Regions from separate parts of the Micromonospora sp. RTBAU3-60 genome, predicted to be linked through region 2. Evidence: predicted binding sites of a transcription regulator. Region 2 holds the regulator's gene; the other holds the start of a gene.

Region 1 (3,405 bases), on a different contig from region 2:
GGTAGCGGGCCAGGTTGTCGGTGTCCACCCGGACCGGGGTCGGGTCCGCGGCCAGCGCGACGGCCACCTTGCGCAGGATCCTGGCCAGCGCGCGTTCGAGCTGCCGGACGCCGGCCTCCCGGGTGTACTCCCCGGCGATCCGGGCTAGGGCCTCGTCGGCGACGGTCACCTCGTCGGCGGTCAGCCCGGCCCGTTCCCGCTGCCGGGGCAGCAGGTGGTCCCGGGCGATGGCCACCTTCTCGTCCTCGGTGTAGCCGTCCAGGGTGACCAGCTCCATCCGGTCCAGCAGCGGGCCGGGGATGGTCTCCACCACGTTGGCGGTGGCCAGGAAGAGCACGTCGGACAGGTCGAGGTCGACCTCGAGGTAGTGGTCCCGGAAGGTGTGGTTCTGCGCCGGGTCGAGCACCTCCAGCAGGGCCGCCGCCGGGTCGCCGGCGTAGCCGACGGCCAGCTTGTCGACCTCGTCGAGGAGCACGACCGGGTTCATCGAACCGGCCTCGCGCAGGGCGCGGACGATCCGGCCGGGCAGCGCGCCGACGTAGGTGCGCCGGTGGCCGCGGATCTCCGCCTCGTCGCGGACGCCGCCGAGGGAGACCCGGACGAAGTTGCGCCCGAGGGCCCGGGCGATCGACTCGCCGAGGCTGGTCTTGCCGACGCCGGGCGGGCCGGCCAGGGCGAGCACCGCGCCGGAGCCGCGTCCGCCGACCACGCCGAGGTTGCGCTCCGCGCGCCGGTTGCGCACCGCCAGGTATTCCAGGATGCGGTCCTTCACGTCGGCCAGGCCGGCGTGGTCGGCGTCGAGCACCGCGCGGGCCGCGGCCAGGTCGGTGTTGTCCTCGGTACGCGTGTTCCACGGCATCTCCAGCACCGTGTCCAGCCAGGTACGGATCCAGCCGGCCTCCGGCGAGGCGTCGCTGGCCCGCTCGAGCTTGCCGACCTCGCGCAGGGCCGCGTCGCGGACCTTCTCGGGCAGGTCGGCGGACTCGACCCGGGAGCGGTAGTCGGCGGAGCCGTCCGGCTCGTCCTCGCCGAGCTCCTTGCGGATCGCGGCGAGCTGCTGGCGGAGCAGGAACTCCCGCTGGGACTTCTCCAGGCCTTCCCGGACGTCGCTGTTGATCTGCTCGGTGACCTCCTGCTCGGCCAGGTGGTCCTTCACCCAGCCGACCAGCAGTTCCAGCCGGGCGGTGACGTCCGGCGCGGCGAGCAGTTCGGTCTTCTGCGCCAGGCTGAGCCAGGGCGCGTAGCCGGCCGCGTCGGCCAGCTCGGACAGGTCGGTCATCCGCTCCATGGCGTCGATGACCTGCCAGGCGCCGCGCTGCTGGAGGACCGAGGTCATCAGCGCGCGGTACTCGCGGGCGAGTTCCCGGGCCCGGCCGGCCGGGGCGGGTTCGTCGAGTTCGGTCGCCTCGACCCAGAGGGCGGCGCCCGGTCCGGGCACACCGGAGCCGATCCGGGCCCGGGCGAGGCCACGGACCACGGCGGCCGGCTCGCCGCTGGGCAGCCGACCCACCTTCTCGGTGGTGGCGATCACGCCGACGGAGCCGTACTCGCCGTCGATGCGGGGCACGGCGAGGAGCTTCTTGTCGCCGCTGGCGCGGGCCGCGTCGACCGCGGCCTGGGTGGTCGGGTCGAGGGTCACCGGGATGACCATGCCCGGCAGCAGGACGGCGTCGGTCAGGGGAAGTACCGGAAGAGTTGCCATCGAACACCTGCTATCACGTTGGGTTGAGCGTGTAAGACTCAAGTTACAAACCGTACCCCTTGTTCCGGGTTGTGACCCACGCCACTCATCCGCGGCCGCGCCGCGCCGTACACAGGCCAGGGAGAGCCATTCCGGGGCGGATTAGCCGACCCGCCGAATGGCGAAGGTCCGGTATTGTTGCGAAATTGCCGCGCCATACGTCAAACTCTTAGCCACACCCCGCCCGACACAGGGAGCAATGGCGATGGCAAGGAAAGTAATCACCGTTCTGACCGACGACCTCGACGGCGGAAAGGCCGATCGGACCGTCGAGTTCAGCCTGGACGGCGTGGCGTACACGATCGACGTCTCCGACGAGAACGCGGGCGTCCTGCGCAAGGCCCTCGACCCGTTCATCACCGCTGGCAGGCGGATCGGCCGCGGGCCGGTCGAGGCGGGGCGCGCGGCGCGCCGGACGATCCGTCCGGCCACCTCTGGAATGGACCGCGAGCAGAACCGCGCCATCCGGGAATGGGCTGTGAAGAACGGCTACGAGATTTCCGAGCGGGGCCGCATCCCCGTCTCGGTGGTGGAGGCCTACAAGAACCGCTGAACCTCCCGGTTCACCGTCGGGCACACCGGGGTCACGCTGAGAAATCGGCGTGACCCCGGTCGGCTTTTCCCCGCGTTAACAATTTTCATCCACGGGAGGAGAGGCGGCAGCCGACTCCACCCCGTCGCCCCGCTGCCCTGATCAACCGGCTGGGCGGGGTTCGTCGCCAGCTACCTCGACGTCGACCTGGTCTCCGTCCGGCACGTCGCCCCGTCGTACGCCGGGTGGTAACCGGGCGTCGAAGGCGGGCGTCCGGTTGGCCCGCTCCATCATCGGGATGCGGTGCGAACCGCCACCGGCCCAGACCGCGCGGGGTCAGTCGGCGCAGAGGTGATCGAACGCGAAGCCGCCGTCGAGTTCGTCCCGCCGGGCGGCGAGCCGCCGGATCTGCTCCCGCAGTTCGTCCCGGTCCACCAGCGGCGGCTCGGTGACCTCGAGGTCGCGCAGCCGCTCCCCGACCGCCACGGCGGCCAGGTCCTCGGCGAGCCGGCCCGGGTCCACCCCACAGGAGAAGCGCTGCGCGAAGAGCTGGACCCGCTCGACCAGGCACCGGCCGGGCCGCACCTCGACCCAGCTCCACCCCTCGGCCGGGCCGTCCGTCCAGCACACGTGCAGCCCGCGGACGATCGGGTCGGCGAGGCGCCGCTCGACGTACGCCTCGACAGCGGCCGCCCGGGCCAGCGCCCCGAGGTCGTTGACCGGCCCGCGGCGGCCGTCGGGGAGCCGGCCGACGATGTCCCGAAACCCGACCGCGTCCCCGCCCTCCGGTTCGGTGCCGGCCGCGTAGCCGCGCGCGTCGATGACGTACTCGGCCAGGCGGCGGCCGTGCTCGCCGCCGCCCAGCGTCGGCGACTCGACCCGCAACACCGGCAGGCCGACCGCGGCGCAGACCGCACTGGTCATCCGCTCGGCGCGCTGGGCGGCGGAAGCCGCCGGCGCCGGCGGGACGAACTGCACGGCGAACACCGGCCAGCCGCTGTCCGCGGCGCACACCACCTGGTCGAAGCCCTCCCGGCTGGCGGTGTTCCACTGGTGTCCGGTGATCCCCAGCGGGCGCCCCTGCACCAGCTCGCTCAGCCGCCGCGACGCGTACCCGACCTGGCCGGCCCGG
Region 2 (3,405 bases):
GTCCTGGTCATCGAGGACCTGGCGATGGCCCTCTACCTGCCGCTACTCACCGCGCTGCTCGCCGGCGTCGGCCTGGTCAAGGGCGGCGTGGCGCTCGCCGTCGCGGTGCTCACGGTGGTCGCCGTGCTGTTCGTCGCCATCCGGTACGGCCACCTGATCTCCTCGGCGCTCTCCGCGAAGGATCCCGAGGCGCTGCTGCTCGGGGTGCTCGGCCTGACCCTGCTGGTCGCCGGCGTCGCGGCCAAGCTCCAGGTGTCCGCGGCGGTCGGGGCGTTCCTGGTCGGCATCGCCCTCTCCGGCCCGGTGGCACACCACGCGACCGAGCTGCTCTCCCCGCTGCGGGACCTGTTCGCCGCGGTCTTCTTCGTGTTCTTCGGGCTGGTCACCAACCCGCTGGACATGCCCCCGGTGCTGCTGCCGGCGCTGGGGCTGGCCGTGGTCACCATGGGGACGAAGCTGCTCACCGGCTGGCTGGCCGCCCGGCGGGCCGGGATCGCCGAGCCCGGTCGCTGGCGGGCCGGCTTCGCGCTCACCCCGCGCGGCGAGTTCTCCATCGTCATCGCCGGGCTCGCCGTCGCCGCAGCGCACCCGGTCGAACCCAAGCTGGCGGCGCTCGCCACCGCTTACGTGCTGATCACCGTGGTGACCGGGCCGATGCTGGCCCGGCTGCCCGACCTGCCCTGGTTCAAGCGCTGGCTGCGCCAGCGCACCGCCGCCCGGCGGCCCGTCCCGGTGGCGGCACCCGACTGACCTGGTCGGGCCGGGTCGACCGTACGGTGGACCCGGCCCGGCCAACGGTTGCCGAATTGCTTCCGGGAAGGCCTACCGCCGGTGCGCGGAACCGCGTTACCGTGTCGCCCCAGCAGCCAGCGTCCGCGGGTGGCCGGGTGCCCCCGCCAGCGGAAACGGAAGGTTGGCCGGTGAGCGTGCAGGAGTCGACGTTCCACGGCTTCGCCAACCCCGTAGATCCCTCGCCGGCCGAGCTGCGGGCGTGGGCGTACCACCCCGACTCCGTACCGCTGACCTCCATGCCCCCGGACTGGGACCTGCTGGTCGCCGGTGACCACCTGGTGCAGACGCTCTTCGAACTGGCCATGGACACGGCCTGCCCGGCCCGCCGGTTCGCCCTGCACTGCCTCTACATCTACGCCGCCGACGGCATCCGGACGAACTTCCGGGCCCACCCCAAGCGCCGTTTCCGCAAGCTCGTCGAGCAGGCCGAGCGGACCGGGGACGAGCTGATGCGCAACTGGGCGCACAACAGCCGGGTGCTGCTCGCCCGGCCGGACCTCTTCGTCTACCGCGACTGGTGCGAGGGCGGCCTGGTGCGGGAGAACCGCCGGCTCTAGTCAAGACGGCGAACGGGCCGGGACCCCCTCGCGGCATCACCGCATCCCGGCCCGCACGTCATGCCACGGCGAACGGGCCGGGACCCCCTCGCGGCATCACCGCATCCCGGCCCGCACGTTATGGACGGCGAACGGGCCGGGACCCCCCGTGGGTCCCGGCCCGTTCGTCGACGGATCGTCACGTCGATCCGCCCTGCTTCTTGCGCCGCTCGTCGGCTCTGGCCCGGTCGACGCCGTGGTCCAGTTGGTCGGCGAAGCGACCTTCTTTGATCTTGTCAGTGAAGCTGCCCTGGGCGACCCGATCGAACCGTTCGCGGATGTTCGCGGCCACCTTCTCCAGCCGGTCCTCCGCCTCCTGCGCCACCTTCTTCGCCGTTTCCGTCATGGCTCCCCCTGCCAAGTTCGGAGTCCGGATTGAGTTGGTTGGGCCTGATTCACAGCTTAGCGGCCCACCCAGCTCCCGCATCCCGTTTCCCCAACCCCGCGACCGCGGGTGGAACGCCATGGAGGCCTCCGGCCCGCTGAGACGTACGTGGTGTTCCACCGACGGCGCGGCGGGCCGTGGCGCGCCGGAATGGGGGTCAGATACGGCAAGGGCCGGCGCGGCCGGTCGGGGCACGCGCCGGCCCGCGTCGGTGGGCGGCGAAGGGGGTGGGATCAGCGGTCGCCGGTGCGGCGGGGCCGCCAGACGACCAGCGCCGTCGAGGTGCGGTTGGTGGGCACGAGGTCGCCGCGGGAGAACCGGCCCAGCGACTCCAACTCGGCGATCCGGTGGTACGCGGCGTCCAGCTCCGCCTCCAGCCGGGCCACCCGCTGCTGGGCCTCCTCCAGCAGCCGTTCCAGGCCGATGATCCGCTTGACCCCGGCCAGGTTGATGCCGTCGTCCTGGCTGAGCCGCTGCACCTCGCGGAGCAGCACCACGTCCCGGACGCTGTACCTGCGACCGCCGCCGGCCGCCCGGCCGGCCTGCACGAGGCCCAGCCGGTCGTACTGGCGCAGGGTCTGCGGGTGCATCCCCGCCATCCGCGCCGCGACCGAGATCATCAGGACCTTGGCCTCGTAGGCAGGGTCACCCGAGCCGACGAACTCCTGCGACATCCCCGCTCACCTCCGCTGCCTTCACCGGTCAACTGAACCGACGCACTCGGGCGTCGAGATGTTCCCGCGCGGCCGGCGGGGTCTGTGCCGCGAACGCCTCCAGCGCCGTCCGCGCCTCGTCCGACACCTTCGCGGGGACCACCACGTCGAGGGTGACCAGCAGGTCACCGGTGCGGCCGTCCTTGCGTACGACGCCCTTGCCCCGGGCCCGCAGCACCCGACCGCTCGGAGTACCCGGCGGCACCCGGAGGGTCACCGTCCCGTCCAGGGTCGGTACGCGCAGGTCGGTGCCGAGCACCGCCTCCGCGAACGTGATCGGCACGGTCAGGGTCAGGTCGTCCCCGGTGCGCCCGAACAGCTCGTCCGGGCGGACCTTCACGTGGACGAACAGGTCGCCCGCCGGGCCGCCGCGCTCGCCGGGTTCGCCCCGCCCGGCCAGCCGGATGCGCTGGCCGTCGGCCACCCCGGCGGGAAAGCGCACGTTCAGCGTGCGGGTCTTGGTGACCCCGCCCGTGCCGTGGCACTCCGGGCACTTCTCCTCGACGATGGTGCCGACGCCCTGGCAGTTGCGGCACGGCTCGGAGAAGCTGAACGACCCCTGGTTGCGGGTGGTCACCCCGGCGCCGTGGCAGACCGGGCAGGCCACCGGCTGGGTGCCCGGCTTCGCGCCGTTGCCGTGGCAGGTGTCGCAGACCCCGGGAGCGCGCAGCGTCAGCGGCAGCGTGACGCCGCGTACGGCGTCCTCGAAGTCGAGCGCGACCTCGGCCTCGACGTCCCGGCCCCGCGCCGGGCCGCGCGCGCGGGCCGCACCGCCACCGCCACCGCCGCCCGAGAAGATCGAGCTGAACAGGTCGGTGAACCCGCCGCCACCGAACCGGGTGTCGGCGCCGCCGGCCGCCCCGCCGAACAGGTCGGAGACGTCGAACGGCATGCCGCCCGGCTGGCCCCCGCCGCGGGC

The links. The regulator HspR, encoded in region 2, represses chaperone genes until heat shock. The targets are predictions, from matches to a motif close to TTGAGTNNNNNNNACTCAA.
Region 1: a site for HspR is predicted at 1,726-1,744, ahead of lon (endopeptidase La). Genes of this name have one in related genera too.

Annotation. Positions count from the first base shown of each region.
Region 1 covers NZ_JBUEGB010000001.1:498,706-502,110, forward strand. The annotation lists gene lon (endopeptidase La) at 1-1,702, opposite strand, end outside; gene ACY34I_RS02050 (histone-like nucleoid-structuring protein Lsr2) at 1,947-2,294, shown strand; gene ACY34I_RS02055 (hypothetical protein) at 2,610-3,405, opposite strand, start outside.
Region 2 covers NZ_JBUEGB010000002.1:317,486-320,890, reverse strand. The annotation lists gene ACY34I_RS03645 (cation:proton antiporter) at 1-750, shown strand, start outside; gene ACY34I_RS03640 (hypothetical protein) at 921-1,349, shown strand; gene ACY34I_RS03635 (hypothetical protein) at 1,528-1,734, opposite strand; gene ACY34I_RS03630 (heat shock protein transcriptional repressor HspR) at 2,007-2,447, opposite strand; gene dnaJ (molecular chaperone DnaJ) at 2,476-3,405, opposite strand, start outside.